4 regions of the Lysinibacillus sp. G4S2 genome follow, and region 4 is predicted to be linked to each of the others. Evidence: a T-box and tRNA genes for the amino acid it is inferred to sense, from the RefSeq annotation. Region 4 holds a T-box; the other regions hold tRNA genes.
The links. The T-box of region 4 lies ahead of ileS (isoleucine--tRNA ligase). A T-box ahead of a tRNA ligase gene usually reads a tRNA of that ligase, here a tRNA-Ile.

Region 1: it has a tRNA-Ile gene. The T-box ahead of ileS (isoleucine--tRNA ligase) is inferred to sense a tRNA for this amino acid. The anticodon was not compared.
Region 2: it has a tRNA-Ile gene. The T-box ahead of ileS (isoleucine--tRNA ligase) is inferred to sense a tRNA for this amino acid. The anticodon was not compared.
Region 3: it has a tRNA-Ile gene. The T-box ahead of ileS (isoleucine--tRNA ligase) is inferred to sense a tRNA for this amino acid. The anticodon was not compared.

Annotation. Positions count from the first base shown of each region.
Region 1 covers NZ_JAUCFJ010000002.1:4,267,684-4,275,186, reverse strand. The annotation lists gene QUF91_RS21695 (cysteine desulfurase family protein) at 1-1,028, shown strand, start outside; rRNA gene rrf (5S ribosomal RNA) at 1,458-1,572, shown strand; tRNA gene QUF91_RS21685 (tRNA-Val) at 1,583-1,657, shown strand; tRNA gene QUF91_RS21680 (tRNA-Thr) at 1,661-1,736, shown strand; tRNA gene QUF91_RS21675 (tRNA-Lys) at 1,744-1,820, shown strand; tRNA gene QUF91_RS21670 (tRNA-Leu) at 1,842-1,925, shown strand; tRNA gene QUF91_RS21665 (tRNA-Gly) at 1,973-2,046, shown strand; tRNA gene QUF91_RS21660 (tRNA-Leu) at 2,052-2,140, shown strand; tRNA gene QUF91_RS21655 (tRNA-Arg) at 2,155-2,231, shown strand; tRNA gene QUF91_RS21650 (tRNA-Pro) at 2,249-2,325, shown strand; tRNA gene QUF91_RS21645 (tRNA-Ala) at 2,332-2,407, shown strand; tRNA gene QUF91_RS21640 (tRNA-Met) at 2,432-2,504, shown strand; tRNA gene QUF91_RS21635 (tRNA-Ile) at 2,512-2,588, shown strand; tRNA gene QUF91_RS21630 (tRNA-Ser) at 2,604-2,695, shown strand; tRNA gene QUF91_RS21625 (tRNA-Met) at 2,746-2,820, shown strand; tRNA gene QUF91_RS21620 (tRNA-Asp) at 2,824-2,899, shown strand; tRNA gene QUF91_RS21615 (tRNA-Phe) at 2,957-3,032, shown strand; tRNA gene QUF91_RS21610 (tRNA-Gly) at 3,038-3,111, shown strand; tRNA gene QUF91_RS21605 (tRNA-Ile) at 3,113-3,190, shown strand; tRNA gene QUF91_RS21600 (tRNA-Asn) at 3,195-3,271, shown strand; tRNA gene QUF91_RS21595 (tRNA-Ser) at 3,282-3,371, shown strand; tRNA gene QUF91_RS21590 (tRNA-Glu) at 3,374-3,445, shown strand; gene QUF91_RS21585 (hypothetical protein) at 4,425-4,796, opposite strand; gene QUF91_RS21580 (S-layer homology domain-containing protein) at 5,264-7,503, shown strand, end outside.
Region 2 covers NZ_JAUCFJ010000002.1:4,276,659-4,284,161, forward strand. The annotation lists gene nadC (carboxylating nicotinate-nucleotide diphosphorylase) at 1-318, shown strand, start outside; gene nadA (quinolinate synthase NadA) at 305-1,432, shown strand; partial or broken gene QUF91_RS21710 (IS5/IS1182 family transposase) at 1,585-1,750, shown strand; partial or broken gene QUF91_RS21715 (IS1595 family transposase) at 1,751-2,262, shown strand; partial or broken gene QUF91_RS21720 (alpha/beta hydrolase) at 2,324-3,027, shown strand; tRNA gene QUF91_RS21725 (tRNA-Glu) at 3,309-3,380, opposite strand; tRNA gene QUF91_RS21730 (tRNA-Ser) at 3,383-3,473, opposite strand; tRNA gene QUF91_RS21735 (tRNA-Asn) at 3,484-3,560, opposite strand; tRNA gene QUF91_RS21740 (tRNA-Ile) at 3,565-3,641, opposite strand; tRNA gene QUF91_RS21745 (tRNA-Gly) at 3,643-3,716, opposite strand; tRNA gene QUF91_RS21750 (tRNA-Phe) at 3,722-3,797, opposite strand; tRNA gene QUF91_RS21755 (tRNA-Asp) at 3,858-3,933, opposite strand; tRNA gene QUF91_RS21760 (tRNA-Met) at 3,937-4,011, opposite strand; tRNA gene QUF91_RS21765 (tRNA-Ser) at 4,061-4,153, opposite strand; tRNA gene QUF91_RS21770 (tRNA-Ile) at 4,169-4,245, opposite strand; tRNA gene QUF91_RS21775 (tRNA-Met) at 4,253-4,326, opposite strand; tRNA gene QUF91_RS21780 (tRNA-Ala) at 4,352-4,427, opposite strand; tRNA gene QUF91_RS21785 (tRNA-Pro) at 4,434-4,510, opposite strand; tRNA gene QUF91_RS21790 (tRNA-Arg) at 4,528-4,604, opposite strand; tRNA gene QUF91_RS21795 (tRNA-Leu) at 4,620-4,708, opposite strand; tRNA gene QUF91_RS21800 (tRNA-Gly) at 4,714-4,788, opposite strand; tRNA gene QUF91_RS21805 (tRNA-Leu) at 4,837-4,921, opposite strand; tRNA gene QUF91_RS21810 (tRNA-Lys) at 4,943-5,018, opposite strand; tRNA gene QUF91_RS21815 (tRNA-Thr) at 5,026-5,101, opposite strand; tRNA gene QUF91_RS21820 (tRNA-Val) at 5,105-5,180, opposite strand; rRNA gene rrf (5S ribosomal RNA) at 5,191-5,306, opposite strand; rRNA gene QUF91_RS21830 (23S ribosomal RNA) at 5,422-7,503, opposite strand, start outside.
Region 3 covers NZ_JAUCFJ010000002.1:253,164-260,666, forward strand. The annotation lists rRNA gene QUF91_RS01500 (23S ribosomal RNA) at 1-376, shown strand, start outside; rRNA gene rrf (5S ribosomal RNA) at 437-552, shown strand; tRNA gene QUF91_RS01510 (tRNA-Val) at 563-638, shown strand; tRNA gene QUF91_RS01515 (tRNA-Asp) at 643-718, shown strand; tRNA gene QUF91_RS01520 (tRNA-Thr) at 732-807, shown strand; tRNA gene QUF91_RS01525 (tRNA-Tyr) at 814-897, shown strand; tRNA gene QUF91_RS01530 (tRNA-Trp) at 903-976, shown strand; tRNA gene QUF91_RS01535 (tRNA-His) at 1,024-1,099, shown strand; tRNA gene QUF91_RS01540 (tRNA-Gln) at 1,110-1,184, shown strand; tRNA gene QUF91_RS01545 (tRNA-Lys) at 1,200-1,272, shown strand; tRNA gene QUF91_RS01550 (tRNA-Arg) at 1,294-1,370, shown strand; tRNA gene QUF91_RS01555 (tRNA-Pro) at 1,386-1,462, shown strand; tRNA gene QUF91_RS01560 (tRNA-Ala) at 1,479-1,554, shown strand; tRNA gene QUF91_RS01565 (tRNA-Ser) at 1,569-1,661, shown strand; tRNA gene QUF91_RS01570 (tRNA-Phe) at 1,667-1,742, shown strand; tRNA gene QUF91_RS01575 (tRNA-Gly) at 1,746-1,819, shown strand; tRNA gene QUF91_RS01580 (tRNA-Ile) at 1,828-1,904, shown strand; tRNA gene QUF91_RS01585 (tRNA-Asn) at 1,909-1,985, shown strand; tRNA gene QUF91_RS01590 (tRNA-Glu) at 1,987-2,058, shown strand; gene QUF91_RS01595 (GerAB/ArcD/ProY family transporter) at 2,268-3,401, opposite strand; gene QUF91_RS01600 (hypothetical protein) at 3,426-3,662, opposite strand; gene QUF91_RS01605 (spore germination protein) at 3,820-5,376, opposite strand; gene QUF91_RS01610 (YjcZ family sporulation protein) at 5,915-6,028, opposite strand; gene QUF91_RS01615 (hypothetical protein) at 6,190-6,387, opposite strand; gene QUF91_RS01620 (nitric oxide synthase oxygenase) at 6,693-7,503, shown strand, end outside.
Region 4 covers NZ_JAUCFJ010000002.1:2,876,023-2,883,525, reverse strand. The annotation lists gene QUF91_RS14835 (sigma-70 family RNA polymerase sigma factor) at 1-147, shown strand, start outside; gene QUF91_RS14830 (DUF3221 domain-containing protein) at 140-1,099, shown strand; gene QUF91_RS14825 (DUF2785 domain-containing protein) at 1,371-2,216, shown strand; T-box leader at 2,399-2,638, shown strand; gene ileS (isoleucine--tRNA ligase) at 2,691-5,780, shown strand; gene QUF91_RS14815 (DUF7010 family protein) at 6,264-6,848, shown strand; gene QUF91_RS14810 (putative protein N(5)-glutamine methyltransferase) at 7,002-7,503, shown strand, end outside.

The DNA.
Region 1 (7,503 bases), 1.4 Mb from region 4:
AAGCATATTGTGAGATAGCAGAACGGTATTATGCGAATAGTGCAAGCTTGCATGATTTAGGATGGCAAGCTCATTATTTTGTTGAACAGGCAAGAACTGTTGTAGCGAGATCTCTTGGAGTAAACAGTGATGGCGTAATCTTTACTGGAAGCGGCACTGAGGGCAATTTAATTTCTATTTTGTCGTTAGCTTTGACTTCCAATAAAGGGAAGCACATTATTTCATCACAAGCTGAACACACATCCGTACATGCTGCGTTAAATACGCTTGAAAAAATGGGTTTTGTGGTCACGAAGTTACCTTTACAGCAAGATGGTTGTATTCATGTGGAGCAATTACGAGAAGCCATACAAGAAGATACGGCTTTAATCACGATCCAACATGTAAATTCAGAGATAGGCTCTATTCAACCTATAGAAAATATTGCAGAGATTGCAAAACAATCAAATGTTTTCTTGCATGTCGATTGTGTTCAGTCTTTTTGTAAGCTTCCGTTAAAACAGCAAGTGGATGCTCTGACTGTTTCAGCTCATAAAATAGGTGGACCAAAAGGTTGTGGAGCTATTTATATTAATCCGAAGCTACGAGTTCCTGCATTAGCACCAGGTTTGACACATGAGCGTGGGCTAAGGGGAGGAACCTTAGATACCCCATCAATTGTCGCTTTTGCTACGGCGATTGAAGAATATCAATATGAGCGTCAGCATTATGAAGCTTTACGTCAATATTTTAAGAGAAATTTACCAGAGACATGCCAAATAATTGAGTGTAAGGAGCAATTGCCCAATATTTGTGGTGTATTGATGAAAAGGGTAGAGGGGCAATATGTTTTATTAAAATTAAATGAAGCAGGGATCTGTATCTCTACAGGGAGTGCCTGTGATATTCATAGTGAATCTGGTACGAAGGCGATTTTATCAATGGGCTATTCTATGGAAGCAGCTCGTCAATTTTTTAGAATTTCTTTTGGACCAGCAACAACATTTGAGGAAATTGATCGATTACAAATGGAGCTTTCTATCATTTAATGTTTTTCAGGTGAAAGATAGTGAATGTTCTTTCACCTGAAAAGTAAGTTTAAGGCTCTTAAAGAAGATTGAGAATAGAGATGAAAACCTATAATTTAATATGATAAATTAATTGTTTTCTTTAAATTAAACAATTGTGTTATAATGATTAGCAGAGTGATAATTTCTCTTATATAACTAAAAATCTCTCTAAAAAGTAATAATTTCTTTTTTTTATAAAAAAGCATTGCACAATGCGAAAAAACGTTATACAATAATTCTTGTCTTGAAGGACAGGTAATAAACTTCAAAACGAAATACATAAGAGTTTCAAGATACGAGTAGTACAAGGAAGCAAACGAGTGAATGAGAGAGCGTACCTCCGTACGTGACCGATTAAGCGAGAGAAGCTGATGCAGTAATACGCCGTGTATTGAAGGTCGACAATAGTCTAGTGATGATGGCAAAGAGGTCACACCCGTTCCCATACCGAACACGGAAGTTAAGCTCTTTAGCGCCGATGGTAGTTGGGGGCTTCCCCTGTGAGAGTAGGACGTCGCTAGGCATTATACCCAGGAGGATTAGCTCAGCTGGGAGAGCACCTGCCTTACAAGCAGGGGTCGGCGGTTCGAGCCCGTCATCCTCCACCATTTGCCGGTTTAGCTCAGCAGGTAGAGCAACTGACTTGTAATCAGTAGGTCGTGGGTTCGATTCCTATAGCCGGCACCATAGTTTTGAGCCATTAGCTCAGTTGGTAGAAGCATCTGACTTTTAATCAGAGGGTCGAAGGTTCGAGTCCTTCATGGCTCACCATTTAAATTGCCAACAAAATATGCGGGTGTGGCGGAATTGGCAGACGCACTAGACTTAGGATCTAGCGCCGCAAGGCGTGGGGGTTCGACTCCTTCACCCGCACCATTTTTCAGAATTTCATAATTGCCAGGATAAATAAATCTTATGCACATGCGGAAGTAGTTCAGTGGTAGAACACCACCTTGCCAAGGTGGGGTCGCGAGTTCGAACCTCGTCTTCCGCTCCAAATGTGCCGGGGTGGCGGAACTGGCAGACGCACAGGACTTAAAATCCTGCGGTAGGTGACTACCGTGCCGGTTCGATTCCGGCCCTCGGCACCATTTTTTAATAATTAGCGCCCGTAGCTCAATTGGATAGAGCGTCTGACTACGGATCAGAAGGTTATGGGTTCGACTCCTGTCGGGCGCGCCATATAAATATTTGTTTATCGGAATGTAGCTCAGCTTGGTAGAGCACTTGGTTTGGGACCAAGGGGTCGTAGGTTCGAATCCTGTCATTCCGACCATTCTTTGGGGCCTTAGCTCAGCTGGGAGAGCGCCTGCCTTGCACGCAGGAGGTCAGCGGTTCGATCCCGCTAGGCTCCACCAAAAGATAACCAGTATAAAGATCCTGGCGGCGTAGCTCGGCTGGCTAGAGCGTACGGTTCATACCCGTAAGGTCGGGGTTCGATCCCCTCTGCCGCCATCTTAAAGGACCTTTAGCTCAGTTGGTTAGAGCAGACGGCTCATAACCGTCCGGTCGCAGGTTCGAGTCCTGCAAGGTCCACCATTTATATATTGTTACGGAGGTATACCCAAGTCTGGCTGAAGGGATCGGTCTTGAAAACCGACAGGCGGGTAACACCGCGCGGGGTTCGAATCCCTCTACCTCCTCCAGTTTTATTTCTATAAATGGTGTTTAAAAAACTCGAAAAGAATATTGTTAACGCGGGGTGGAGCAGTGGTAGCTCGTCGGGCTCATAACCCGAAGGTCGTTGGTTCAAATCCGGCCCCCGCAACCAAAAGGTCCCGTGGTGTAGCGGTTAACATGCCTGCCTGTCACGCAGGAGATCGCCGGTTCGATCCCGGTCGGGACCGCCATTTTTAAAAGAAATACATGAGAAGCAAAAGAGTGTAGAAAGCTTAGCATGATAATATGGGTCAGTAGCTCAGTTGGTAGAGCATTAGATTGAAGCTCTAAGTGTCGGCGGTTCGATTCCGTCCTGACCCACCATATTTGCGGGTGTAGTTTAATGGTAAAACCTCAGCCTTCCAAGCTGATGTCGTGAGTTCGATTCTCATCACCCGCTCCAAGGGCCTATAGCTCAGCTGGTTAGAGCGCACGCCTGATAAGCGTGAGGTCGATGGTTCGGAGTCCATTTAGGCCCACCATTATTCCGAAGTAGCTCAGTTGGTAGTAGCACCTGACTGTTAATCAGGTTGTCGCAGGTTCGAGTCCTGCCTTCGGAGCCATTTTTTATTTGGGGAAGTACTCAAGAGGCTGAAGAGGCGCCCCTGCTAAGGGTGTAGGTCGGGTAACCGGCGCGAGGTTCAAATCCCTCCTTCTCCGCCATTGGCCCGTTGGTCAAGTGGTTAAGACACCGCCCTTTCACGGCGGTAACACGGGTTCGAATCCCGTACGGGTCATACTAAAAAAGCAGTAGATGTAACTTACATCTACTGCTTTTTGATTATTAATGAAATTATAGATTTTTAATTGTGGATAACCAAGACCATAGTTTTCGTGTAGGCTAAAGCGCTCGTTTGCATCATCAAGGTCGCTTTGATCCCTCGGACAAAAGTGGTGGATCGCTTACTTTTGTTTCGGTCTCTCCAGCGCTTGTCGGATGTAAAAGAGCGCTTTCATGCATTTGTTCTTGTTAAGGAAATTATAAAATTTGTACTTGTTTTATCGAGAGATTCATTGAATTTATCGCCCAACTTGTAAATTTATCAACATAACACGTCCTAATAGTGGTTTTGCCTGTTAAGTAACTTTGTAATTTGCTTATTCAATAAATATAGCTCATTACGATTTCTCCAGTAGATGTTTGTATGGAGGTCGTTATGAGCTTTTTTATTCTAAGAGATATGTGCTGCACTTGCTATTAAGATTCGTTTAACGAATTTAACGAGAGAATTCTCCTTCCTCAAGCGTGTGAAGAGCGTTAGCCTAACGTAGGTGGGAGATAAATTTCGCCAAAAACTTTTGATTAACTAGCTATATGAAGTTCTTTGATGACTTGATATATGAGGTTGCAGGAAGAAAATAGAGTGCGAAAACCAAGCCATTCGGTTCTGGCGTAAAATATCAACCGTACCCAAAGAGCGTCCAAGCGTTGGACATCTAGGGTTGGAACACCACGAAGTAACGCTTAGGGAGATGAAAGGTTGCTTTCGTCGTGGAACTGAGAAGCTCCACTTCAAGCTTTGCTAAGTGGCAAGTAGTTCACTCATCGCTCTAGACTACTAAAACCCAGGTGTGTTGATTAACCATTTTTATCCACTCTGATTAATTAGAAGTCTCTGATTTCCGCTACAGGTTACTCGCTTTTCCGCGGGAGTAGCCCTACGCTACAATCAGTTAAAATGGGAATACATTAGCAAAATAGCAACAAAAGGCTCTTCACCAAAATGTGTGGTGGATTTCTGTTTCGACCGGGCGCTTTGCTGCTGACGCTCCCTTTCGCGCAGATAAAACATTTGTAGCTGCCGCTTTGCTTTCGCTACAGAAAACATTTGTTGTTGCTGTCACTAGGCTTTCGCACAGACGAAAACCATGTTGCTGCCGCTTCGCTTTCGCACAGAACGAAAACCATGTTGCTGCCGCTTCGCTTTCGCACAGACGAAAACCATGTTGCTGCCGCTTCGCTTTCGCACAGACGAAAACCATGTTGCTGCCGCTTCGCTTTCGCACAGACGAAAACCATGTTGCTGCCGCTTCGCTTTCGCACAGACGAAAACCATGTTGCTGCCGCCACGCTTTCGCACAGAGCAAAGCTTCCTGGGAGCGTCCGATGAGCCGCTTGGGCCTACAAGATGTAGGTCACGAAGGCGTTATCACAGGACGTGATGTTTTTAGCCTTCGTTCCTCTTCTGGCTCGCTCCAGGGCCTCAGCTGTGACGCTGATCCTCAAGGAGTCGCCCAGCCGGAACGAAGGTCAACTAATATACAGCGCATATATTTAAAAAAATGTCATCCATAACTTTTGGTGATGAGCCAACAAAAATCCTTTTATCACTCAATAATAAACCCGTTTTTGTCCTAATCAACATGCCTGCTAAAAATTATTTCTTATCATCCTCATCTCTATGGACAAACAAACTTCGTGTAACTTCAAATTGCTTAGTTTATTTATTGGACAAATAATCCTTGGTAAATGACGATAATATTGGTATATCCTTTGGAATAAATCTATCTTTCTTTTATAATGGAGATGAATAGAATTGTAGGAGGAAATAAATATGAAAAAAAAGCAAAGTAAATGGATTGTAAGTGCAGCTTCTGCTGCATTGGTTGCCGCGGCTGTTGTTCCTACTGCAAGTGCAGCTAACTTTACAGATATTGCGAAAAGTGACCATAAAGAGGCTATTTTGGCATTAGCAGATGCAAAAATTATAGGTGGGTATCCAGACGGCACATTTAAGCCAAACGCAACCCTTACAAAAGGTAATGTAACGAAATTTTTAGGGAAATGGCTTGTATCTGAAAACTTCAATGTGCCAGCAGATTACAATAAAAAAGTACGTTTTACAGACTTGCCTACGTCTGCAAAAGATAAAGAATTGCTACAATATGCAGCACTTATATATGATAATGGCATTTACAAAGGGACTAACAACAAGTTATTACCTTCCCAGAATATTCCACGTGAACAAATGGCTTCTATCTTAGTAAGTGCGATTGAAGCAGTTTACGATATCGATTTAATTGAAATGTATAAAAAAGAAAACTATAAATCTTCTATTACAGATTTAAAATCAGCTTTACCAGAAAATCGTGAAGCTATTATTGCATTAGAATATGCAAAGATTACAAATGTAAAAGCATTTAATCCGAAAGGCACACTAACACGTGGTCAATTTGCGTCATTTTTACATCGTTCGATGACGAATATACAAGATATGGTGAAAAAACCTGAAGTGCCATTACTCATCCAAACAGTTAAAGTTGTAGATGCAAATACACTACAGGTAACATTAACAGATGGAACAAACCATAAGGTAACTTTGGCAACGCCGCTTATTGAAAATGTGCAAACAAAAGTAGACTTCAAAATTAATGACAAACCATATTCCGCTGTTGTGACATATGAAGTCAATGAGCTAAAAGTACAATCAATTGAGGGCACTAACGCCTCACAGATTAAAGTTGTTTTCAACCAAGCAATTGACCCAGCCTCAGTGTTAAAACCAGATGGGAAATTACAGGATAATGTTGTATCTTTCTCTAATGTGGATACTTTAAAAGCACTTTCAGTTGTGAAAACAGAAATCAGTGCTGATAAAAAATCAATCATCTTTACAGTTAATGAGCCATTAAAAGGTACACATCGCTATGTGTTAAATAACATCAAATCAGAAAAGGGCTTAGTGCTTAACAAAGTAGATGCGAATTTCGTCATTGCTGGGGATATACAAGCGCCTACTATTATAGGGACAACGCAAGGGAAAAATTCTTCAATCGTTAAAGTGCAATTCTCTGAACCAATGGCAGCATTTCCTAATGAACGCATTCAATTCACATTACCAAATGGTACAAGGGTGGCAAATGTAGTAGGCAGCATTGAGCAAAATGCAACTGAAGCAACCTTTGACTTATCAGCTGCAACAGTAAATGGTAGTTATTTATCACCTGGTACAGCTATGCAGATTACATTCGTAGCGGCAACAGATTTGTCAGGAAACATAATTTCACCAAACCCTGCTACTGTATCAGTGAAAAAGGGAGATAGAGATGGTGTTGCGCCGACATTATCTACTGTCACACAAACTGGACCAAATACGTTCCAGCTATTGTTCTCAGAGGAGATTCAACAGCTATACCCATATGATCTTTCAATCAAAAGCGGTCAGACTTCAATTTCCGTGAATAAAGTAGAGAAAGATCCTAAAAATGGTCGTTTATTTAATGTTACGGTTGATCCAAAAAGTATACTTCAAGGAATTACAACGATTGGGACAGCTTCTAGCCGTGTAATTACTGATTTATCAGGTGAAACAGCAACATTCTCAACAGTGTATAACTTTATAAGAGATGACAAAGCTCCTGCACTAATGAGTTCTGATATAGTTTACGAGGATAATGTAGAATATTTACAATTAACTTTCGATAAGCCAGTACAGTTGGGAACATACCCAAAAGCATCATTTACTGGAAGCTATATGAATAACCACATTTTGTATGAGTTATCAAGAGGACCTCAAGGTGATATTTATAGCGTAAAAGATCAACCTACAAAATTACGTGTAAAAATAGCAGGACTGCTAGGCCCTTATGATTTAAAGGGAGCTTCTTATGATGGCAAACTATTTTTATCTAATGTTACAAATTTATACGGTGTGCCAATCAATGAAGTGCCAAATGTCAAATTTTCACGTAATGGTGATTTAAATGTTAATGGTAATAAACTAGTATTGACGCAGTACAATCCAATTCAAACATCTGCAACAGATTATTCTATTAAGGATAATAATATTGTTTA
Region 2 (7,503 bases), 1.4 Mb from region 4:
CGAGAGAAAATCGGTCACACCATAAAAATCGAAGTGGAAATCGAAACAAAGGCCCAGCTAGATGAAGCAATTGTAGCTGGCGCAGACATTATTATGTTTGATAATCGCAGCCCTGAAGAAATACGTGAATGGCTTCCTGCTGTTCCCCCGCATATCGCTACAGAAGCTTCAGGAGGCATTACGCTTCATAACTTAAACACCTATGCTAAAACAGGCATTCAATGGATTTCTCTTGGAGCTTTAACACATTCAGTAATAGCCTTTGATATTAGTGCACTTGTACAAACGAAAGGAGTTAATTCTCTTGTCCATCACTAGTTTATTACAACAAACGTCACTACTACCAGATCATTATCGTGCATTATCTAAAAACGAAATGGAATCTCGTATTAAAGCTATAAAAAAGAAATTAGGCAGTACACTCTTCATCCCGGGCCATCATTATCAAAAAGATGAAGTAATTCAATTTGCAGATGTAACAGGAGATTCTTTGCAGCTTGCTCAATTATCAGCTACTAACAAGGAAGCTAAACATATAGTATTTTGTGGTGTACATTTTATGGCGGAAACAGCTGATATGCTTACATCTGAACAGCAGCATGTTTACTTACCTGATATGCGAGCAGGCTGTTCAATGGCCGATATGGCAGACATTTACCAAACAGAACACGCATGGCCAATTTTACAACAACTTTTTGGCGATACCATTATCCCGCTAACATATGTCAATTCTACTGCTGCCATTAAAGCATTTACGGGTAGACATGGAGGAGCCTGTGTGACATCATCCAATGCAAAAGAAATGGTGAGATGGGCATTTACACAAAAACAACGTATTTTCTTTTTACCAGATCAACATTTAGGTAGAAATACTGCGTATGATTTAGGAATACCGCTAGAAAATATGGCCGTCTGGAATCCTCAAACAAATATGCTCGAGACAGATCAGTCCCCAGAAAACATACAAGTCATCTTATGGAAGGGACACTGCTCTGTACACGAAGGCTTTACCGTTCAGCATACGGAGATTGTACGTAAAACTCATCCAAACATGCGCATCATTGTTCATCCTGAATGTAATCGCGAGGTTGTTGCTGCTGCAGATGATGCAGGTTCTACAAAATACATTATTGATACGATTAATAAGGCACCAAGTGGTTCTGCTTGGGCGATTGGCACAGAAATGAATCTCGTTAATCGTATTATCAAGCAGCACCCCGATAAGCAGATTATATCCTTAAATGAGAACTTTTGCCCTTGTCTTACGATGAACCGAATCGATTTACCTCATTTACTTTGGTGCCTTGAAAGTATCGAACAAGGGCAACCACATAATCGTATTCAAGTAGAAGCTCATGCCGCTGAAGAAGCACGTAGTTCACTTGAAAGAATGCTATTACGACCAAAAGAGGCTGGGACAAAACCTCACTAAAAAGTAAATATAGTAAGAAGCCCGAAAAATTTTACGAACAGTAAAGTTTTCCGGGCTTTGTATTTGAACATATAAATTTTGATAAAAAGAAAGGACACCCTCTGATAAAATTAAAGTAACCAAACCATAACCAATCAGAAAGAAGTGTCCTTATGCTTAAAAATTATAATATGCATCAAGTTGTTTTACGCTAAATTTAGAAATAAAACTTCAAGAAAATGATATCGCTACGCCATCAATGATTTAGTGGAAAGTATTCCAAATGAAGCATTCGATTCATTTCTTCGAAACACGGGTTGCCCAGCTTATCACCCGCGAAAAGGTACAAAACCTTCTAAAATGCCGAGAATCTCGTAATAGAGGAAAACAGATTAAAAAGAGAGGTATATCTTACGAACGGTTTGTATTGCTACTGCTATTGATAGACAGGGTAATCTAATTATGGAGTTATTATGTAGAGGTAGAATGACACACCAAGAATTAGAAAGACTCTATGACGGTCGTGTAGGGGGTAACTCTATCTTTTGTACTGATAGTCATAAGAGTTATGTTCAGTTTGCCAAGATTTTTCATTGGAACATAAGCGTATACAAAGAGGAAAACGTAAAGAAGGAATTTACCATATTCAACACATTAATGCTGTACACAGCAAATTAAAAAAGTGGATGAATAAGTTTAATGGTGTTGCAACTAAATATATCAGCAATTATTTGTATTGGTTTAAATGGCTATAATTATTTGAAACTGACAAAGAAGTTGTTAAAATCAAGAACTTTATGGTTCAATGCAATGTAGCCCATGCTTATACAAGAGTAACAATATTTATTTAGGTATATACATTTGTAATATTAGGAATAACGAATTATTTATATTTCATGGAGGAAAATTTCAATGATAAAAAGTAATTTTAAAATAGAAAATATTCCAGCGATTTTATGGGGTGACAAATCAGATAAGTTATTTGTGGTAGTGCATGGTAACATGTCAAATAAGGCAGATGACTCGATTATTGTATTTGCAGAAGAAGCAACAGCAGTAGGTTATCAAGTGCTTAGTTTTGATTTACCTCAACATGGTGACCGTAAGGATGATACTTATCTTTGCAAAGTTCAAAACTGTGTTCAAGACCTTAATACAATTATGATCTATGCAAAATCGTTATCAAATAATATAAGCATTTTTGCTTGTAGCATGGGAGTATATTTTAGCCTATTAGAATATAGCCATGAGCCGTTGAAGCAGTGTTTGTTTCTCTCTCCTGTGGTAAATATGGAACGTATCATAAATAATATGATGACATGGTTTAACGTAAGTGAGAGTAGACTAAAAATAGAGAAAGAAATTTCTACACCTATTGGACAAACTCTCTATTGGGACTACTACTGTTATGTGAAAGAACATCCTATTGTTGCTTGGAATAATCCAACTTCAATTCTCTATGGTTCAGAAGATAACTTATGTGAGTTTGACGTTGTATCTGAATTTAATAAACGTTTTAACTGTAATTTGCAAGTAATGGAGAACACTATTTCCATTCTGAGGAACAGTTGCAGTATTTCAGACAATGGCTGAAAAAACATATATACGTTAAATGATAATAAAAAATGATTGATGTATAATCTTCTTTAAAAGCGCATTAAGGGAAGTCAAAATGGCTTCCCTTAAAAGTTATATAATTTCAACATTGTTTTAAAACATCACCTTTCCTTTAATATCAGCTAGTTATATCCCAGACTCTTTTCGTTTTAGTTGATGGACGTTTTTTCAAAGATACATAGTACCAGTTGCTATTTTTATATTTCTCTATTTCTAAAAAGTTATCTTTCTACACAAAAAAGACAGTAGATGTAAGTTACATCTACTGTCTTTTTTAGTATGACCCGTACGGGATTCGAACCCGTGTTACCGCCGTGAAAGGGCGGTGTCTTAACCACTTGACCAACGGGCCAATGGCGGAGAAGGAGGGATTTGAACCCTCGCGCCGGTTACCCGACCTACACCCTTAGCAGGGGCGCCTCTTCAGCCTCTTGAGTACTTCCCCAAATAAAAAATGGCTCCGAAGGCAGGACTCGAACCTGCGACAACCTGATTAACAGTCAGGTGCTACTACCAACTGAGCTACTTCGGAATAATGGTGGGCCTAAATGGACTCGAACCATCGACCTCACGCTTATCAGGCGTGCGCTCTAACCAGCTGAGCTATAGGCCCTTGGAGCGGGTGATGAGAATCGAACTCACGACATCAGCTTGGAAGGCTGAGGTTTTACCATTAAACTACACCCGCAAATATGGTGGGTCAGGACGGAATCGAACCGCCGACACTTAGAGCTTCAATCTAATGCTCTACCAACTGAGCTACTGACCCATATTATCATGCTAAGCTTTCTTTACTCTTTTGCTTCTCATGTATTTCTTTTTAAAAAAATGGCGGTCCCGACCGGGATCGAACCGGCGATCTCCTGCGTGACAGGCAGGCATGTTAACCGCTACACCACGGGACCATTTGGTTGCGGGGGCCGGATTTGAACCAACGACCTTCGGGTTATGAGCCCGACGAGCTACCACTGCTCCACCCCGCGTTAACAATATTCTTTTCAAGTCTTTAAACACCATTTATAGAAATAAAACTGGAGGAGGTAGAGGGATTCGAACCCCCGCGCGGTGTTACCCGCCTGTCGGTTTTCAAGACCGATCCCTTCAGCCAGACTTGGGTATACCTCCGTGACAATATATAAATGGTGGACCTTGCAGGACTCGAACCTGCGACCGGACGGTTATGAGCCGTCTGCTCTAACCAACTGAGCTAAAGGTCCTTTAAGATGGCGGCAGAGGGGATCGAACCCCCGACCTTACGGGTATGAACCGTACGCTCTAGCCAGCTGAGCTACGCCGCCAGGATCTTTATACTGGTTATCTTTTTGGTGGAGCCTAGCGGGATCGAACCGCTGACCTCCTGCGTGCAAGGCAGGCGCTCTCCCAGCTGAGCTAAGGCCCCAAAGAATGGTCGGAATGACAGGATTCGAACCTACGACCCCTTGGTCCCAAACCAAGTGCTCTACCAAGCTGAGCTACATTCCGATAAACAAATATTTATATGGCGCGCCCGACAGGAGTCGAACCCATAACCTTCTGATCCGTAGTCAGACGCTCTATCCAATTGAGCTACGGGCGCTAATTATTAAAAAAATGGTGCCGAGGGCCGGAATCGAACCGGCACGGTAGTCACCTACCGCAGGATTTTAAGTCCTGTGCGTCTGCCAGTTCCGCCACCCCGGCACATTTGGAGCGGAAGACGAGGTTCGAACTCGCGACCCCCACCTTGGCAAGGTGGTGTTCTACCACTGAACTACTTCCGCATGTGCATAAGATTTATTTATCCTGGCAATTATGAAATTCTGAAAAAATGGTGCGGGTGAAGGGAGTCGAACCCCCACGCCTTGCGGCGCTAGATCCTAAGTCTAGTGCGTCTGCCAATTCCGCCACACCCGCATATTTTGTTGGCAATTTAAATGGTGAGCCATGAAGGACTCGAACCTTCGACCCTCTGATTAAAAGTCAGATGCTCTACCAACTGAGCTAATGGCTCAAAACTATGGTGCCGGCTATAGGAATCGAACCCACGACCTACTGATTACAAGTCAGTTGCTCTACCTGCTGAGCTAAACCGGCAAATGGTGGAGGATGACGGGCTCGAACCGCCGACCCCCTGCTTGTAAGGCAGGTGCTCTCCCAGCTGAGCTAATCCTCCTGGGTATAATGCCTAGCGACGTCCTACTCTCACAGGGGGAAGCCCCCAACTACCATCGGCGCTAAAGAGCTTAACTTCCGTGTTCGGTATGGGAACGGGTGTGACCTCTTTGCCATCATCACTAGACTATTTTAAAGACAAGATTTATTATAACATATTTTCGTTATAATCGCAAGCTTTTTTTAAAACTTTCTTGTTCTTTCAAAACTGGATAAACGGTGCATTGAATGTTTCAAACATTGTGGTTAAGTCCTCGATCGATTAGTATTCGTCAGCTCCATGTGTCACCACACTTCCACCTCGAACCTATCTACCTCATCGTCTTTGAGGGATCTTACTTACTTGCGTAATGGGAAATCTCATCTTGAGGGGGGCTTCATGCTTAGATGCTTTCAGCACTTATCCCGTCCACACATAGCTACCCAGCGATGCCTTTGGCAAGACAACTGGTACACCAGCGGTGTGTCCATCCCGGTCCTCTCGTACTAAGGACAGCTCCTCTCAAATTTCCTACGCCCACGACGGATAGGGACCGAACTGTCTCACGACGTTCTGAACCCAGCTCGCGTACCGCTTTAATGGGCGAACAGCCCAACCCTTGGGACCGACTACAGCCCCAGGATGCGATGAGCCGACATCGAGGTGCCAAACCTCCCCGTCGATGTGGACTCTTGGGGGAGATAAGCCTGTTATCCCCGGGGTAGCTTTTATCCGTTGAGCGATGGCCCTTCCATGCGGAACCACCGGATCACTAAGCCCGTCTTTCGACCCTGCTCGACTTGTAGGTCTCGCAGTCAAGCTCCCTTGTGCCTTTACACTCTACGAATGATTTCCAACCATTCTGAGGGAACCTTTGGGCGCCTCCGTTACCTTTTAGGAGGCGACCGCCCCAGTCAAACTGTCCGCCTGACACTGTCTCCTACCCCGCTAAGGGGCATGGGTTAGAATTTCAATACAACCAGGGTAGTATCCCACCGACGCCTCCTTCGAAGCTGGCGCTCCGAGATCTCTGGCTCCTACCTATCCTGTACAAGTTGTACCAAAATTCAATATCAGGCTACAGTAAAGCTCCACGGGGTCTTTCCGTCCTGTCGCGGGTAACCTGCATCTTCACAGGTACTATAATTTCACCGAGTCTCTCGTTGAGACAGTGCCCAGATCGTTACGCCTTTCGTGCGGGTCGGAACTTACCCGACAAGGAATTTCGCTACCTTAGGACCGTTATAGTTACGGCCGCCGTTTACTGGGGCTTCAATTCGCAGCTTCGCTTGCGCTAACCACTCCTCTTAACCTTCCAGCACCGGGCAGGCGTCAGCCCCTATACGTCACCTTACGGTTTTGCAGAGACCTGTGTTTTTGCTAAACAGTCGCCTGGGCCTATTCACTGCGGCTCTCATGCGCTTGCACGCTCAAGAGCACCCCTTCTCCCGAAGTTACGGGGTCATTTTGCCGAGTTCCTTAACGAGAGTTCTCTCGCACACCTTAGGATTCTCTCCTCGACTACCTGTGTCGGTTTGCGGTACGGGCACCTCTCACCTCGATAGAGGCTTTTCTTGGCAGTGTGAAATCAGGAACTTCGTCCATACGGACTCGCCATCACAGCTCAACGTTACAGTGTGCGGATTTGCCTACACACACGCCTTACTGCTTGGACGCGCACAACCAACGGCGCGCTTACCCTATCCTACTGCGTCCCCCCATTTCTCAAACGGTGAGGAGGTGGTACAGGAATATCAACCTGTTGTCCATCGCCTACGCCTATCGGCCTCGGCTTAGGTCCCGACTAACCCTGAGCGGACGAGCCTTCCTCAGGAAACCTTAGTCATACGGTGGACGGGATTCTCACCCGTCTTTCGCTACTCATACCGGCATTCTCACTTCTAAGCGCTCCACCAGTCCTTCCGATCTGACTTCAACGCACTTAGAACGCTCTCCTACCACTGACATCATAGATGTCAATCCACAGCTTCGGTGAATCGTTTAGCCCCGATACATTTTCGGCGCAGCGTCACTCGACCAGTGAGCTATTACGCACTCTTTAAATGATGGCTGCTTCTAAGCCAACATCCTGGTTGTCTGTGCAACGCCACATCCTTTTCCACTTAACGATTACTTTGGGACCTTAGCTGGTGGTCTGGGCTGTTTCCCTTTTGACTACGGATCTTATCACTCGCAGTCTGACTCCCGTGTATAAATATCTGGCATTCGGAGTTTGTCTGAATTCGGTAAACCGGGATGGCCCCCTAGTCCAAACAGTGCTCTACCTCCAGTATTCTCATCACGAGGCTAGCCCTAAAGCTATTTCGGAGAGAACCAGCTATCT
Region 3 (7,503 bases), 2.6 Mb from region 4:
GGGCTGTAGTCGGTCCCAAGGGTTGGGCTGTTCGCCCATTAAAGCGGTACGCGAGCTGGGTTCAGAACGTCGTGAGACAGTTCGGTCCCTATCCGTCGTGGGCGTAGGAAATTTGAGAGGAGCTGTCCTTAGTACGAGAGGACCGGGATGGACACACCGCTGGTGTACCAGTTGTCTTGCCAAAGGCATCGCTGGGTAGCTATGTGTGGACGGGATAAGTGCTGAAAGCATCTAAGCATGAAGCCCCCCTCAAGATGAGATTTCCCATTACGCAAGTAAGTAAGATCCCTCAAAGACGATGAGGTAGATAGGTTCGAGGTGGAAGTGTGGTGACACATGGAGCTGACGAATACTAATCGATCGAGGACTTAACCACAATGTTTGAAACATTCAATGCACGTTTATCCAGTTTTGAAAGAATAATTTCTTTCATATGTCTAGTGATGATGGCAAAGAGGTCACACCCGTTCCCATACCGAACACGGAAGTTAAGCTCTTTAGCGCCGATGGTAGTTGGGGGCTTCCCCCTGTGAGAGTAGGACGTCGCTAGGCATTATACCCAGGAGGATTAGCTCAGCTGGGAGAGCACCTGCCTTACAAGCAGGGGGTCGGCGGTTCGAGCCCGTCATCCTCCACCATTATGGTCCCGTGGTGTAGCGGTTAACATGCCTGCCTGTCACGCAGGAGATCGCCGGTTCGATCCCGGTCGGGACCGCCATTTTTTTTTTTTTGCCGGTGTAGCTCAGTTGGTAGAGCAACTGACTTGTAATCAGTAGGTCGTGGGTTCGACTCCTATCGCCGGCACCATCCCTTGGAGGGGTAGCGAAGTGGCTAAACGCGGCGGACTGTAAATCCGCTCCTTAGGGTTCGGCGGTTCGAATCCGTCCCCCTCCACCATTTTTAGGGGCATAGTTCAACGGTAGAATAGAGGTCTCCAAAACCTTTGGTGTGGGTTCGATTCCTACTGCCCCTGCCAGGTTTCGAGGTACTCGTTATCAAGAACTGCTGTGATTACATATAGTGGCGATTGTGGCGAAGTGGTTAACGCACCGGATTGTGGTTCCGGCATTCGTGGGTTCGATTCCCATCAGTCGCCCCATTTTAACAATTGGGGTATAGCCAAGCGGTAAGGCAACGGATTTTGATTCCGTCATGCCTAGGTTCGAATCCTAGTACCCCAGCCATTCATTTCTTAATATGAGCCATTAGCTCAGTTGGTAGAGCATCTGACTTTTAATCAGAGGGTCGAAGGTTCGAGTCCTTCATGGCTCATCAAGTTTTTATAAAAATTATGCGCCCGTAGCTCAATTGGATAGAGCGTCTGACTACGGATCAGAAGGTTATGGGTTCGACTCCTGTCGGGCGCGCCATAAATCTAACAGTAACGGAATGTAGCTCAGCTTGGTAGAGCACTTGGTTTGGGACCAAGGGGTCGTAGGTTCGAATCCTGTCATTCCGACCAGTTTTTCTTAAATTTTGGGGCCTTAGCTCAGCTGGGAGAGCGCCTGCCTTGCACGCAGGAGGTCAGCGGTTCGATCCCGCTAGGCTCCACCATTTTTAAATATTTTGGAGGTATACCCAAGTCTGGCTGAAGGGATCGGTCTTGAAAACCGACAGGCGGGTAACACCGCGCGGGGGTTCGAATCCCTCTACCTCCTCCATTTTCGGGTCAGTAGCTCAGTTGGTAGAGCATTAGATTGAAGCTCTAAGTGTCGGCGGTTCGATTCCGTCCTGACCCACCATATGCGGGTGTAGTTTAATGGTAAAACCTCAGCCTTCCAAGCTGATGTCGTGAGTTCGATTCTCATCACCCGCTCCAAAAATAATGGGCCTATAGCTCAGCTGGTTAGAGCGCACGCCTGATAAGCGTGAGGTCGATGGTTCGAGTCCATTTAGGCCCACCATTATTCCGAAGTAGCTCAGTTGGTAGTAGCACCTGACTGTTAATCAGGTTGTCGCAGGTTCGAGTCCTGCCTTCGGAGCCACGGCCCCTTGGTCAAGTGGTTAAGACACCGCCCTTTCACGGCGGTAACACGGGTTCGAATCCCGTAGGGGTCATCAAGCATGTTGCACATTCGTGTAACATGCTTTTTCTTATGCTTGTAGATGACTAAAGCATATAAAATAATCTTATGACGCTTGCTTTCGCTAAAAATAATACTTGTAGCTAACGCTTTGCTTTCGCTACAAAAGACATTTGCTGAAAGAAGTTAAAATGCAAAACTGCACACCCAATTTATTAATAGGATTAATAATGGATGTGCGATCTAGGTTGTACCGGAGTCTTTATTATTTAATGTATCATTTTCAGGACCCTTAATATTTCTTAATTTCGCGATAATAAGTAATAGTAAAGGAAGAAAAAGGGCAAATAATGAAATATATAAGGGCCAAGTTTCTTTATTATATTTAGTAGAGTGCATAATATTTGGATGTACAATTTGAGAAAGTGCAACTGTAATCATCCCAAGTGGAAGGATTAACCGTCTGTGATCATTAATTTTAAGTATTTGTCCTAACCCCTTTACGGTTGCGTAAAAATACATGGAGGCTCTGACAAATATCGTGACCATCCAAATAAAAGCCATAATAACTTCAATACGTTGCAGGAAATTACCAATCGAAATTCTTTGCGCTAGAGTGTAACTAGGAAAGGTTCTAAGAGATGTATTCGTTACCCCCAATACTAAGATTGATAATGCTATAACAATTGTTAAAATTAATCCTCCCACAAGTGTGCCAATATAAAATCCTTTCTCACCGGATTTATAGTCATTGATAGCAGATGGAAAAACCATTAATATAACGACTAATGGAAAAGAGAACAGACCCATAAAATGTAAAATGCTATACATAAGAGGCTTTGCTGAAACTTCTAAAATTGGTTGTACATTTTTAATCTCTATTTCAGGGCTTATAAATAACACAAAAATAATAAATATTAACAGAAAAACGGGGAATAGTATTTCTAATGTACGCGCAAAAACTTCTATTCCTAAATAAGCTGCAAAAAGTATAATAAGGTTAAATAATATTGAAAATACAACGGGCGGCGTCTCTGGCATTACCTCTGTCTGAAGAAAATTTCCGATAAAATATAGTAGCTCACCAGATGATAACAATGTTAAAATGACAAATCCAATGGTAAAAATTTTCCCTAAAAAACTCCCCAATATTTTCTCCGTAATCTCAACAAAGGTTAGAGTAGGCATTTTTTTTACTAAAGTCATAAACAGTTTTAGTATAAGCATACTCAATAACGTACCTATAATTGCTACAATCCAAGCATCCTGTTTTACTTCACTTGCAATGCTTGCAGGGATAATTAAAATACTTGTCCCTACGGTAAAAAGAATTACAATTATTGTGAATTGCCGCGAACTTATCAATTGCTTTTCCATAAATATGACCCTCTTTTAAAAAAATTATTTTTTTAATAGCGTTGCTTTTAAAAAGTCACTAATTGGATGGAAAATATACATAATTACATCCAGCGGACTAAAGTGTATTACTTTTAAACTTATACCAATATTTAAGGCGACACCGATAGTTAGCAAAAGGGAAAATGTCCAAATTGTTTTAGCATCTTCTTTTTTTAAACTGGGCAGCTCAAAAAAAATAATACAAGCTGTAATAATTAATATTCCTAACACTATAAGCATATAGATTACTCCTTTAATTTTACGTTCTACATAGTCATCCCCAAACCTTGAGTTTTCACATTGACCTTGATCTACCTTTATTTATTATTCGTGTTTACTCCAACAACAACTTCAAATTTGCATTAAGATAATGAGTAAAATCGTTATTTTCATATTGTTAGTGGGCCGGTCGTTTCTTATTTTTTAATTGTTTATGTCCTCTAACATTATTAATTTGGCTAATTAATCGTGGACGAGTTAACAAAGATCGGCGAGAAACAATTATTAGTGCATCTTTTTGATCCTTTGGAATTAATGGTGCAAAAGGACTCATATAAGGTACACCAAATGAACGTAAACTACATAAATGCAAAATAAGAAACATCATTCCTATAAACACTCCAAATAATCCAAACATTGCTGCTAACCCCATTAACGGAAAGCGTAAAATCCGTATGGAGTTAGATAATCCATATGCAGGAAAAAGGAAGCTGCATATCGCTGTTAAGGCTACAATAATAACCATTGATGCCGAAACGATACCTGCTTGTACAGCTGCTTGCCCAATAATCAATGTTCCTACAATTGATATAGCAGGCCCTATCATTCTTGGCATTCGAAGTCCGGCTTCCCTAAGAACTTCAAATGCAATCTCCATAATCAAAGCTTCGACAAATACAGGAAATGGTACACCTTCTCGCTGTGAATAAATATTGATTAGCAAAGAGGTGGGTATCATTTCGTGGTGAAAAGTCGTGAGCGAAATATAGAGAGAAGGGGCAGCTAAGGCAAGACTAATCCCTAAAAACCTAATGATACGAATAAATGAACTGATAAATGGATGTTGATAATAATCCTCTGCGGATTGTAAGAAGGAAGTAAATAATGCAGGTACAATTAAAACAAAGGGAGTACCATCTACTAAAATAGCAATTTTACCTTCTAATAATTCGCTTGCAATAACATCTGGACGTTCAGAATTATAAACAGTGGGAAATATAGAGAACTTTGAATCTTGAATTAGTGCTTCGATATAGCCGCTTTCTAAAATGCCATCGATTTCAATTTGATCCAGTCTCTCAAAAACTTCCTGTACAATTTTTTCATTTGCGATTCCATTTATATACATAACGGCAACGTCTGTTTGAGTGACATCACCAATGACCATAGATTTTATCCAAAGGTTTGGGCTTTTGATTTTACGCCGAATTAAAGCAGTATTAGTTCTCAAAGTCTCCGTAAATGACTCCCTAGGGCCTCTAATGACAGCTTCCGTTGCAGGTTCTGTTATTGCTCTATCCTTCGAACTTTTAGTACTCGTCGCAAGCCCTTTTGCCAGACCATCTAGCAATATAACGGTGTCCCCGTTTAAAATGGCGTTAAATAAAGCAGTAAAATCAGCAATATCGTTAACATGTCCAACTGTTAAACAGTAATTCTTTAAATGTTGATCTAATTCATTGATCGTTGTTTCGGAAGTTTCCTTTAAATCAGATAGGAGAGGTTCTACGATAAAGTCTGAAATTATGGTGTTATCAGCTAAACCATCCGTGTGAATAATAGCGATTGCGATTGATTGTTCCTTTGATTTCCCTATTAATGTTTCTCGTATAATAAGGTCACTACTGTTCCCGAAAGCTTCTTTTATAGTAGTTATATTTTTTGATAGTTTTGTGTTTAATAGTCCCTTTTGAATATAATCTTGGGAGGCATTAGTATTCTCGAAATTATTCACCCCAAATCTCCTCCTCAATAAGTTTTTGAAACTATTAAGAGGATGTACAAATTTATATTTAATTAAACACAAAATTTTAGTTAAAGAGGAAAATCTTTTATCATATGGATGTATAGCTAGATTTAGATTCTACATATGAGGAAATAAAAGGCTCATCGCCAAAAGTTGTGGATGACATTTTTAAAAATATATGCGTTATATATCAGTTGATCTTCGTTCCGATTGAGCGACTCCTTGTGGCTCAGCGGACGCCCCAGTCGGAACGGAAATCAAAAGGGATCAAGACTTTCATAAATTAAAAGACGTAGAGTGGATTTGATTGTTAGGCATTTCATAATTAGGTGCTTTTTATTATGCTCGCAAAGTCAGATGGATGTATTGAATGTACTTTGTGGGGTTGTATAGGGATGAATACTTTGAAAGAGGGAAAATTAAAAGGATCACGCGGAGGATAGTGACCCTTATTTAATATTTGAAGGTGTAAAGGATAAGCTTGTATGATCCTAATAATTATGAGCATCAGAGGCGGTGTTGGGTATTAATAATATTTTGACATAAAGCTAGCGCCAACAATAATCAGAAGAATGAATAGAACAACGATTAGCGCAAATGATGAACTAGATCCAGATCCAGAACCATATTCTTGAGACATAATTATTCCCCTCCTCTCTAAAATCTATAATATTAATAGTTGTTAAAAGGATTAGCGACATTCATCCACTAAAAAATTTAATTTAAAAAAATATTTTATTTCAGGTGTGTTTATTATTCGCTTTTGTCCATTCTGATTAGTTTAGAAGGCGCTGTTTTTCGCTACGAGCTACTCGCTTTGTTGTTGCTGTCGCTTCGCTTTCGCACAGACAAAACCTTGTTGCTGACGCTTCGCTTTCGCGCAGAAGAAACAATGCCGCTGACGCTTCGCTTTCGCGCAGAAAAAATAATGTTGCTGTTGCTACGTTGCACTGCGCTTTCGCACAGAAAACATTCGCTTCGTGCAGGGTAGATAAACAAATCTTTTTTTCAAGCCATAAAAATCTTTCTAACAGGAATACTCCTAACTAACTGGGGATGGTCACTCGAAATAAATATAAAATAAATCAGTGACTAATAATTAATATCAGGGCTGATTCTAGAGAAAACGACTTCTAATAAAGTCTTTAAAATAAAGTTTTTGCTATCTAATGAAATTACATGATAGTGACGTATAAATTTGAACAAAGTATTTCATATATGCAATATGTATGTTTTCCAGCAAATATTTTCGTGGTGATTATAGTTCCGTTCCTCTAATATGAGGGTAGATGGAGGAGTTCGACATGAATTTACATGAGATACAGCAGTTTTTAGAACTTTATCGAGTAGAACAAAATGAGTCTAAAACATGGCTAGAAAATAAATTACAGCAGATTAAAATAGCAGGAGAATATATACCGACGACGGAGGAATTAACCTTTGGTGCACGAGTGGCATGGCGCAATAGTAATAAGTGTATTGGCCGTTTGTTTTGGCAATCATTGCATGTTAGAGATGCCAGAGATACGCTAACGGAAGAGGCTGTGTTCAATGCTTTACTTGAGCATATTCAATATGCAACAAATGACGGGAAAATTCGTCCAACAATCACCGTTTTTGCACCAGGGCGAGTGCGTATATGGAATCACCAGCTAATCCGTTATGCGGGCTATGAAACGGAATCTGGGATCATTGGTGATCAACATTCCGTAGAGTTCACAAAAATATGTGAATCACTTGGCTGGCAAGGCGGAAAAACAGCATTTGATGTGCTTCCGCTTGTTGTACAGGTAGATGGAAGAGAGCCGCAAGTGTTTGCAATCCCTGATGAATATGTACTCGAGGTTCCGATTCGTCACCCTGAAGCTCCTCAAGTCGAGAAGCTAGGGTTAAAATGGTATGCAGTGCCAATTATTTCGAGCATGCGCTTCCAAATGGCGGGTATTGATTTTCAGGCAGCTCCATTTAATGGCTGGTATATGGGCACAGAAATCGGGGCACGTAATTTAGCAGATCATGAGCGTTATAATATGTTGCCTGCTATAGCAGAAATTTTTAACCTCGATACAACAAAACAGGCTTCTCTATGGCGTGATCGGGCACTAGTTGAGCTCA
Region 4 (7,503 bases):
TTTTATTTTGAGGAAATGCCTGTTATTGAAATTGCAGAGCTTTTAAGTATTCCGGAGAGTACGGTGAAAACAAGGTTACGTCGTGGACGAGAGTTATTAAAGCCAAAGCTACAGCATATTGAATGGGAGGTCCTGCTGCATGAGTAAAGTCGATGTGAGGGTATTAAATGATTTAAGCGAAAGCAAAAAGCGTGTTATGACCAATGTTGTACAGCATTTGGAACAGCGTGAGATGAAAAAAAGGTCTTGGCGTTGGCAATATAGTGTAATGTCTATAATATTGACAGTTTGTATTGGACTATTTCTGTATACTCAATTCAGCGAAAATCAGGAGCAAACAGCAAGTATACCAACTGTTTTAGATGAAAAAATTCTAGAATTACATTTGCAAAGGGATTCCCTCGTAAATGGTAAGGATCGCTTGTATCCATCAAGTTTTAATAGTTTTTTATCTCTAGAATCTTCCTTTGCTTATGCACAATCAAAGGGGTTAGTGCCTACACAAGAAGAAATTGATAAAAATCTAAAAATATTGATGGAAGGACTTAGCGCTGAAATAAATCCAACATTAGAAGAACGTTTACAAATGCTTCATCTTACAAAAGAAGAGTTTATCGAACGTTATGCTAGGCCAATCGCCTATAAATTTGCAATGCTCAAGTTATTGTGGGAGCATGCTCAAAATGAATATCCGGATGTAGATGACCAGATACTAAATTGGTACGTAGAGAGAGATGCTAAAAACTATTTTGAACAGCATTATAGTAAGGAAGTAGCCTCTTTACGTGAAAAATATAAGATTCCTGCGAAGGAAAGTCAATTGCTTCATACAAGGAAAGGGACGGTCGTAGCTATAAAGGAACATGAGTTTTTAGTTGTATCGGGCGTAGATTCAACTGATATTGGTAAATTATCCGCGGATGAAATTGTTCGGAAACATACTAATGGTACGTGGTTCCCTTTGGTGGATGTCCCTGAAACATTATCAATAGGTGATCGAGTGGAAGTACAATATAGTGAGAGTATTAGATTAGATGTTCCTAATCCTTTCATAGATTTTAAAGATATCGGTAGCACGAAAATAGTAGAGGAATATTAGTAATAAAAGGCTAGACATTCGTGCCATAGGAATGTCTAGCCTTTTTCTTTAAACTAATAGTTTTTGCATTTAAATTATGGTACAATATGGTAATGTCTTGTTTTGTTTATGCAGGCTAATTGTGATTATTGTCAATCAACAATAAAGGTGAAATCTTGTGGAATGTATCAAGAAAGTGGAGTGAACTATAAAAAATAATAGCATTCAAGTGGATTGTTTGAATATTTCATTTCATTGACTTAATGTTAAACAGCAAAGGGGAACATGCTTTATGATAATGAATGAAAACTTATTACAGGAAGATAACTTAAGAGAAATACTTCTAGCATTAGAAAGTGTAGAAACTATCTGGGAACAGGAGAATCAAAGGCAGCTAATTCTTTCAATGTTACTACATATCGGTTCATTAGATAGTGAACTGAGAGATGACTTAATTTATAGTACGTTTTATGAATTAATTTTAGAAAAAAACTTACTTGAGCATTCACTTTTAGCGGAGCTTTTAGATTATAGTCTGAATAATTTGCTTTTTAAGGGTATTACTGAAAGCGAATCAGATTTAGTTTTTACTCGAACATTTACGTCGCTTCTTATCGCACTTATTTTACATAGGGATCATGAAGACGATTTTTTATCTGAGCGTAAAATTAATGATTGTAAAGATCAATTACTAGCTTATTTATCAGCTGAAACAGATGTAAGAGGTTACGTGCCAGGTAAAGGCTGGGCTCATAGTGTTGCACATATGGCTGATGCAATCGATAAATTGGTAAAAAATTCAAAATTAAACAAAGATTCTTATATCGAAATTGTAAGCGCATTATGGAACGCCATTTTGCAAGAAAATTATGCTTTCATTCACAATGAAGATGAACGGATTTTAGTTCCTATTTTCACTATGCTTGAGCAAGGTTTAGAGGAGCATGAGATCATTAAGTTGCTGCAACAATTACCTGCTACTTTAAAAGTAAAAAAAGAACAGCTCGATGTACATCATCACAGAATTTTACTTTTTAACTGTAAAAGCTTTTTAAAAAGCTTTTATATTAAAACAAATGGAAAGTCTAAGTTCGCAGCTCTTCATAAAAGTATCGAAGCATGTCTCGATGAATTATAGGGAAATTGGTTCATCACCAAAAGTTGAGGGTAATATTTTATTAAAGTAAAAGTTGATTTCCGCTTCGACTGAACGTCTTCGGGAAAGCGCTCAGCAGGAACGGAAATCAAATACGATATTAGTAATTTGTAATTATTGACAGACGGAAATTAGTTTGTTACGATGAGTGACAATAAAAGCATACAAATTCGTTGATGAGAAAGAGTAGTGTTTCATTTTGTTCTACAGAGAGCCGACATATTGGTGGAAGTCGGTGTGCAAGTGTTACATGAAGATCCTCTCTGAGAAGATTGGCTGAACATAGTAAGCTGATTCGGGTGTCTACCGTTAAAAAGAACACGTATGATTGTACGTTGCTGAGTGCTATTGAACGCTGTTTCAATAGAATTAGGGTGGTATTCGCGGTTAACCCCGTCCCTTACTTGGGACGGGGTTTTTGTATGCCTTTTATACAACAGTATAGGAGGAATTTACATGCAAGTCGAAGAGAAAAAAGAAACAACAGTAGAAAGAGAAATAAGAATTCGTCAATTGTGGAAACAAGAAGGAACGTTTCAAGCGTCTGTTGTGAATCGTTCTAGCAATAAGCCTTTTGTATTTTACGAAGGACCGCCCACAGCGAATGGATTACCACACGTAGGTCACGCATTTGGCAGAACGATTAAAGATGTCGTGGCTCGTTATAAAACGATGCAAGGTTATTTAGTTGAGCGTAAAGCTGGCTGGGATACACATGGTTTGCCTGTAGAGTTAGGCGTGGAAAAAAAGCTGGGCATCTCAGGAAAACAAGAAATTGAGAAATATGGTGTCGAACAATTTATTCAAGAGTGTAAGGGAAGTGTCTTTACCTATGAGAAGAAGTGGCGCTCCTTTACAGAGCAGCTTGGCTATTGGATTGACATGGATGACCCCTATTTAACGCTAAGCAATGATTATATTGAGTCCGTTTGGAATATTTTAAGTCATGTGCACAAGGAAAAGCTTTTATATAAGGGGCACCGCGTTTCGCCGTATTGCCCTAGCTGTCAAACACCATTAAGCTCTCATGAGGTTGCGCAAGGCTATAAGGATGTCAAAGATTTATCTGTCACGGCAATGTTTAAACTGAAGGATAAAGATGAATATTTTCTTGGTTGGACAACGACACCATGGACATTACCTGCTAATGTTGCACTGGCGATGAATCCTAAACTTATGTATGTTCGAGTGAAGCAGCACAATAAAGTCTATATCTTAGCAAAATCACTAGTGAATAAAGTGTTTGCTGATTCTGTTGAAGTGTTAAGTGAACATGAGGGGCATGAATTTGAAGGTGTATCGTACATTCCACCTTTTTCATACGTAACCGTTAGTAAAGGTCATGTCGTTGTGCTGGCCGATTACGTCACAGAGCATAGTGGAACTGGAATCGTCCATATCGCGCCTGCCTATGGGGAGGACGATTATAAAACAGTTCAGCAAAATGGACTATCGTTTGTCAATGTTGTTGATTTGAAAGGCTGTTATACAGAAGATGTCCCAGAGCTTGTCGGTAAATTTGTGAAAGATTGTGATGTCGACATTATAAAAATACTCGCTAAAGATGAGCTATTGTTTGATAAGGAAAAATATGAGCATAGCTATCCTCATTGCTGGCGCTGTGATTTACCTTTGCTTTACTACGCGACTGACAGCTGGTTTATCAATATGTCTACATTGAAAGATAAGCTTTTACAAAATAATGAACAAGTCACATGGTATCCCGATCATATTAAACACGGTAGATTTGGAAACTTTTTGGAAAACTTAGTGGACTGGAATATTAGCCGAAATCGCTATTGGGGAACGCCACTCAATGTATGGGTTTGTAAGGATTGTGGTCATGAAGAGGCGCCAAATAGTATTGCTGCCTTAAAAGTGTTATCGAAGAGCACTTTACAAGACATAGAGCTTCATAAGCCGTATATCGATGAGGTTGTTTGTACTTGTCCAAATTGTAAGGGTGATATGGAACGTACACCTGAAGTCATTGATGTATGGTTTGACAGTGGTTCAATGCCGTTCGCTCAGCATCATTATCCTTTTGGAAATCTTGATACATTTAACAATCAATTCCCGGCCGATGTTGTCATTGAAGGTATCGACCAGACGCGTGGATTTTTCTATAGTCTTTTAGCTGTTTCGACTTTATTTACAGGTAAAGCACCTTATAAAAATGTACTTTCTTTAGGGCATGTTTTAGATGAGCACGGACAGAAGATGTCGAAGAGTAAAGGAAATGCATTAGAGCCAGTTGAACTGATAGAACAGTACGGAGCGGATGCTTTAAGGTGGGCATTTTTAGTCGACAGTTCTCCTTGGAATCCTAAACGCTTTTCAAAGAAGAATGTAATGGATGCGAAATCGAAGCTAGTCGATACACTAGATAATACGTTCAAATTTTATCAGCTTTATGCAGAAATCGATGGCTTCCAGTACGATGCTGATAAGACTGGTACACGTACAAAACTAGATCATTGGATTTTGTCTCGATTACATCATACAATCCAGCTTGTGACAAAATCTATGAATGATTATCAATTTACGCAGGCAACACGTGAAATCGGCAAGCTTGTAGAAGAGCTAAGTAACTGGTATATCCGTCGCTCACGAGCAAGATTTTGGGCAAATGGGCTGTCAGAGGATAAACGAGGTGCCTTTAGTACACTGTATGAGCTTCTGATGACAATTTGTCAATTACTAGCACCTTTCACGCCATTTATCGCAGAAGATTTATATCGACAATTATGCGGAAAAAGTGTGCATTTACAAAACTACCCAACATACAATGAAGCGCTCGTTAATACTAAGCTTGAAAAAGAAATGGCCGATATTTTAACAATTGTAGAGCTAGGACGCAGTATACGGAATAGTCAAGGGATCAAGGTAAAGCAGCCGTTAAGTGAAATCATTGTCTCTGTTGACGGCGAGTTAACAGATTATCAACCATATAGCGAGCTCGTAAAAGATGAATTAAATATAAAAGAATGTGTTTGGACAAATGATTTTTCAGCATATGAAACTGTTCAGTATAAGCTTAATTTTAAAACGGCAGGTGCAGCATTTGGACCAAAAGTGAACAGCGTTAAAGATTATGTAGTGAATTTAAATGATGAGGAGAAAAATGAATTACAACGAACAGGGGCTATAGAGTTAACGATTGATGGGGAACAGGTAACATTGTTAAAAGCGCACGTGTTGACTGAATCCATCGTAAAGGACCATTACATCTTAGCAGAAGATGCTTCATGTCGAGTCCTTTTGAATGTACAGCTGACAACTAGCTTACTTGAAGAAGGGCAAATTAGAGAACTAATTCGCACAATTCAAGATACACGCAAAAAAATGAAACTTCCAGTTGAGCAATATATATCGATTTCGATTGCCGGAAGTGCCAAAGCAACAACTATCATCCAGCAGCACGAAGCACTATTAAAGGCAAATGTACTGTTACATGATATTCACTATGTGAATGACGATCATGGTGAACGATATATTGAGACAGAAGTGTTTAATGAAAAGATGACCGTTTATTTTAAGCTGTAAAAACTATACCCGGGAACTGATCGGGTCTGCAGAAGAAGTGATCAGGTAATCCCGGGAACTGATCGGGTTGGGGGAAGAAGTGATCGGGTCAGCTCGGAAACTGCTCAGGTAGACAGAGAAAGTGATCAGGTCAGCCCGGAAACTGCTCGGGTAGGCAGAAGAAGTAGATCGGGTAATCCCGGGAACTGCTCAGGTAGACAGAGAAAGTGATCAGGTCAGCCCGGAAACTGCTCGGGTAGGCAGAAGAAGTAGATCGGGTAATCCCGGGAACTGCTCAGGTCAGCAGAAGAAGTGATCAGGTCAGCCCCGGAACTGCTCATGTAGGCAGGAAAAGTAATCAGGTATAACTCGTGTAGATTTAAAATAAAGATTGATCATTTGTAATAAAGTCCAATAATTTGTAAAAAGGTTGACAACATGGATTATGACAATTCAACAAACGGGCCATTTAATGATGTGGAAGTCTAATTGAGGAGGGAAACTGTGAGGATACCTTTTGTACCTAAAAATATTGAGATTAATCAAGATCGCTATGATTTTATCAAAGGATTTCGAGGCGGAGGATTTATGTTAATTGCGGGTGCTATTTTTTGGTTATTAGCATTTCTATTAACTTATGTATTACCTAAAGAGGCAGTAGTAGAGTTCTATATCTGGGGTGGATTACTCACTCCTGTAATTGGAGCAGCATTATTTAAAGTGATGAAAATGTCTACAAAACCGAATCAGTACTCATCATTAGTTGGATTTTCTTCCGGTGTCATAGTTGTTTGCCTTCCAGTATTGTTGCTCATTAAACAACTAAACGTGGATATGTTACTTCCCGTAATATGTATTATAAATGTCGCTCATCTTCTCATTCTTTGCTGGGTTCATTTAGATTATTTGTATTTCATACTTGTTATGTTGGGAGTTTCACTTGGTTGCCTTTTTATTTATACTCTACCAAGCTCTCAGGTACACTTCCTTGCATTAATTTGGGGATTAATTTCTTTAATAACTGGAATTATTATTCACTATTCTACTCTACAGCCATTAAAAGGATATAACTTTACCATCAAAGGATAAATTCGGGTTATTTCATTAAAATTTAATGGAATAAGTGCGAATCTTTTTGAATTGGACTTTTTGTTGAAAAAGGATATCTCCAATTTTTAACGAATATAGAGTTATAAATAAGCGAAAGTGGTGAGATAAATAGGAAAAGAAGTTAATTTCTTTTTGGACAATAAAACGGAAAAATGTATAATTAACAGGCTTCAGAGTGCGGGTTGTGTTTTCGCAGAAGATGAGGCCCGGTTACTTATTTCAGAGGCACGAACTCCAGAGGACCTCAAGAAAATGGTGGAAATGCGAGCCGATGGTTTACCACTTGAATATGTTGTTGGATACGCAGAATTCTGTGGGTTGCGGATAGAAGTGGACCGAGGCGTTTTCGTGCCTCGTCAACGTACCGAGTTTCTTGTTCACCAGGCGGAAACTCTGTCATGTTTTGGTGATATCGTCGTTGATCTATGTTGCGGGTCAGGTGCTGTGGGTGTAGCACTGGCGGCAGCTTTAGGACGAGTTGAATTGTATTCTGTTGACATTGACCCTGTCGCAGTACGATGTGCAAGCCGCAACGTAACCGATTTCGGTGGCCATGTTTTTGAAGGTGATTTGTATAAAGCTCTGCCTCACGCACTTAAAGGCCATGTGAACACCCTAGTTGCGAACGTACCTT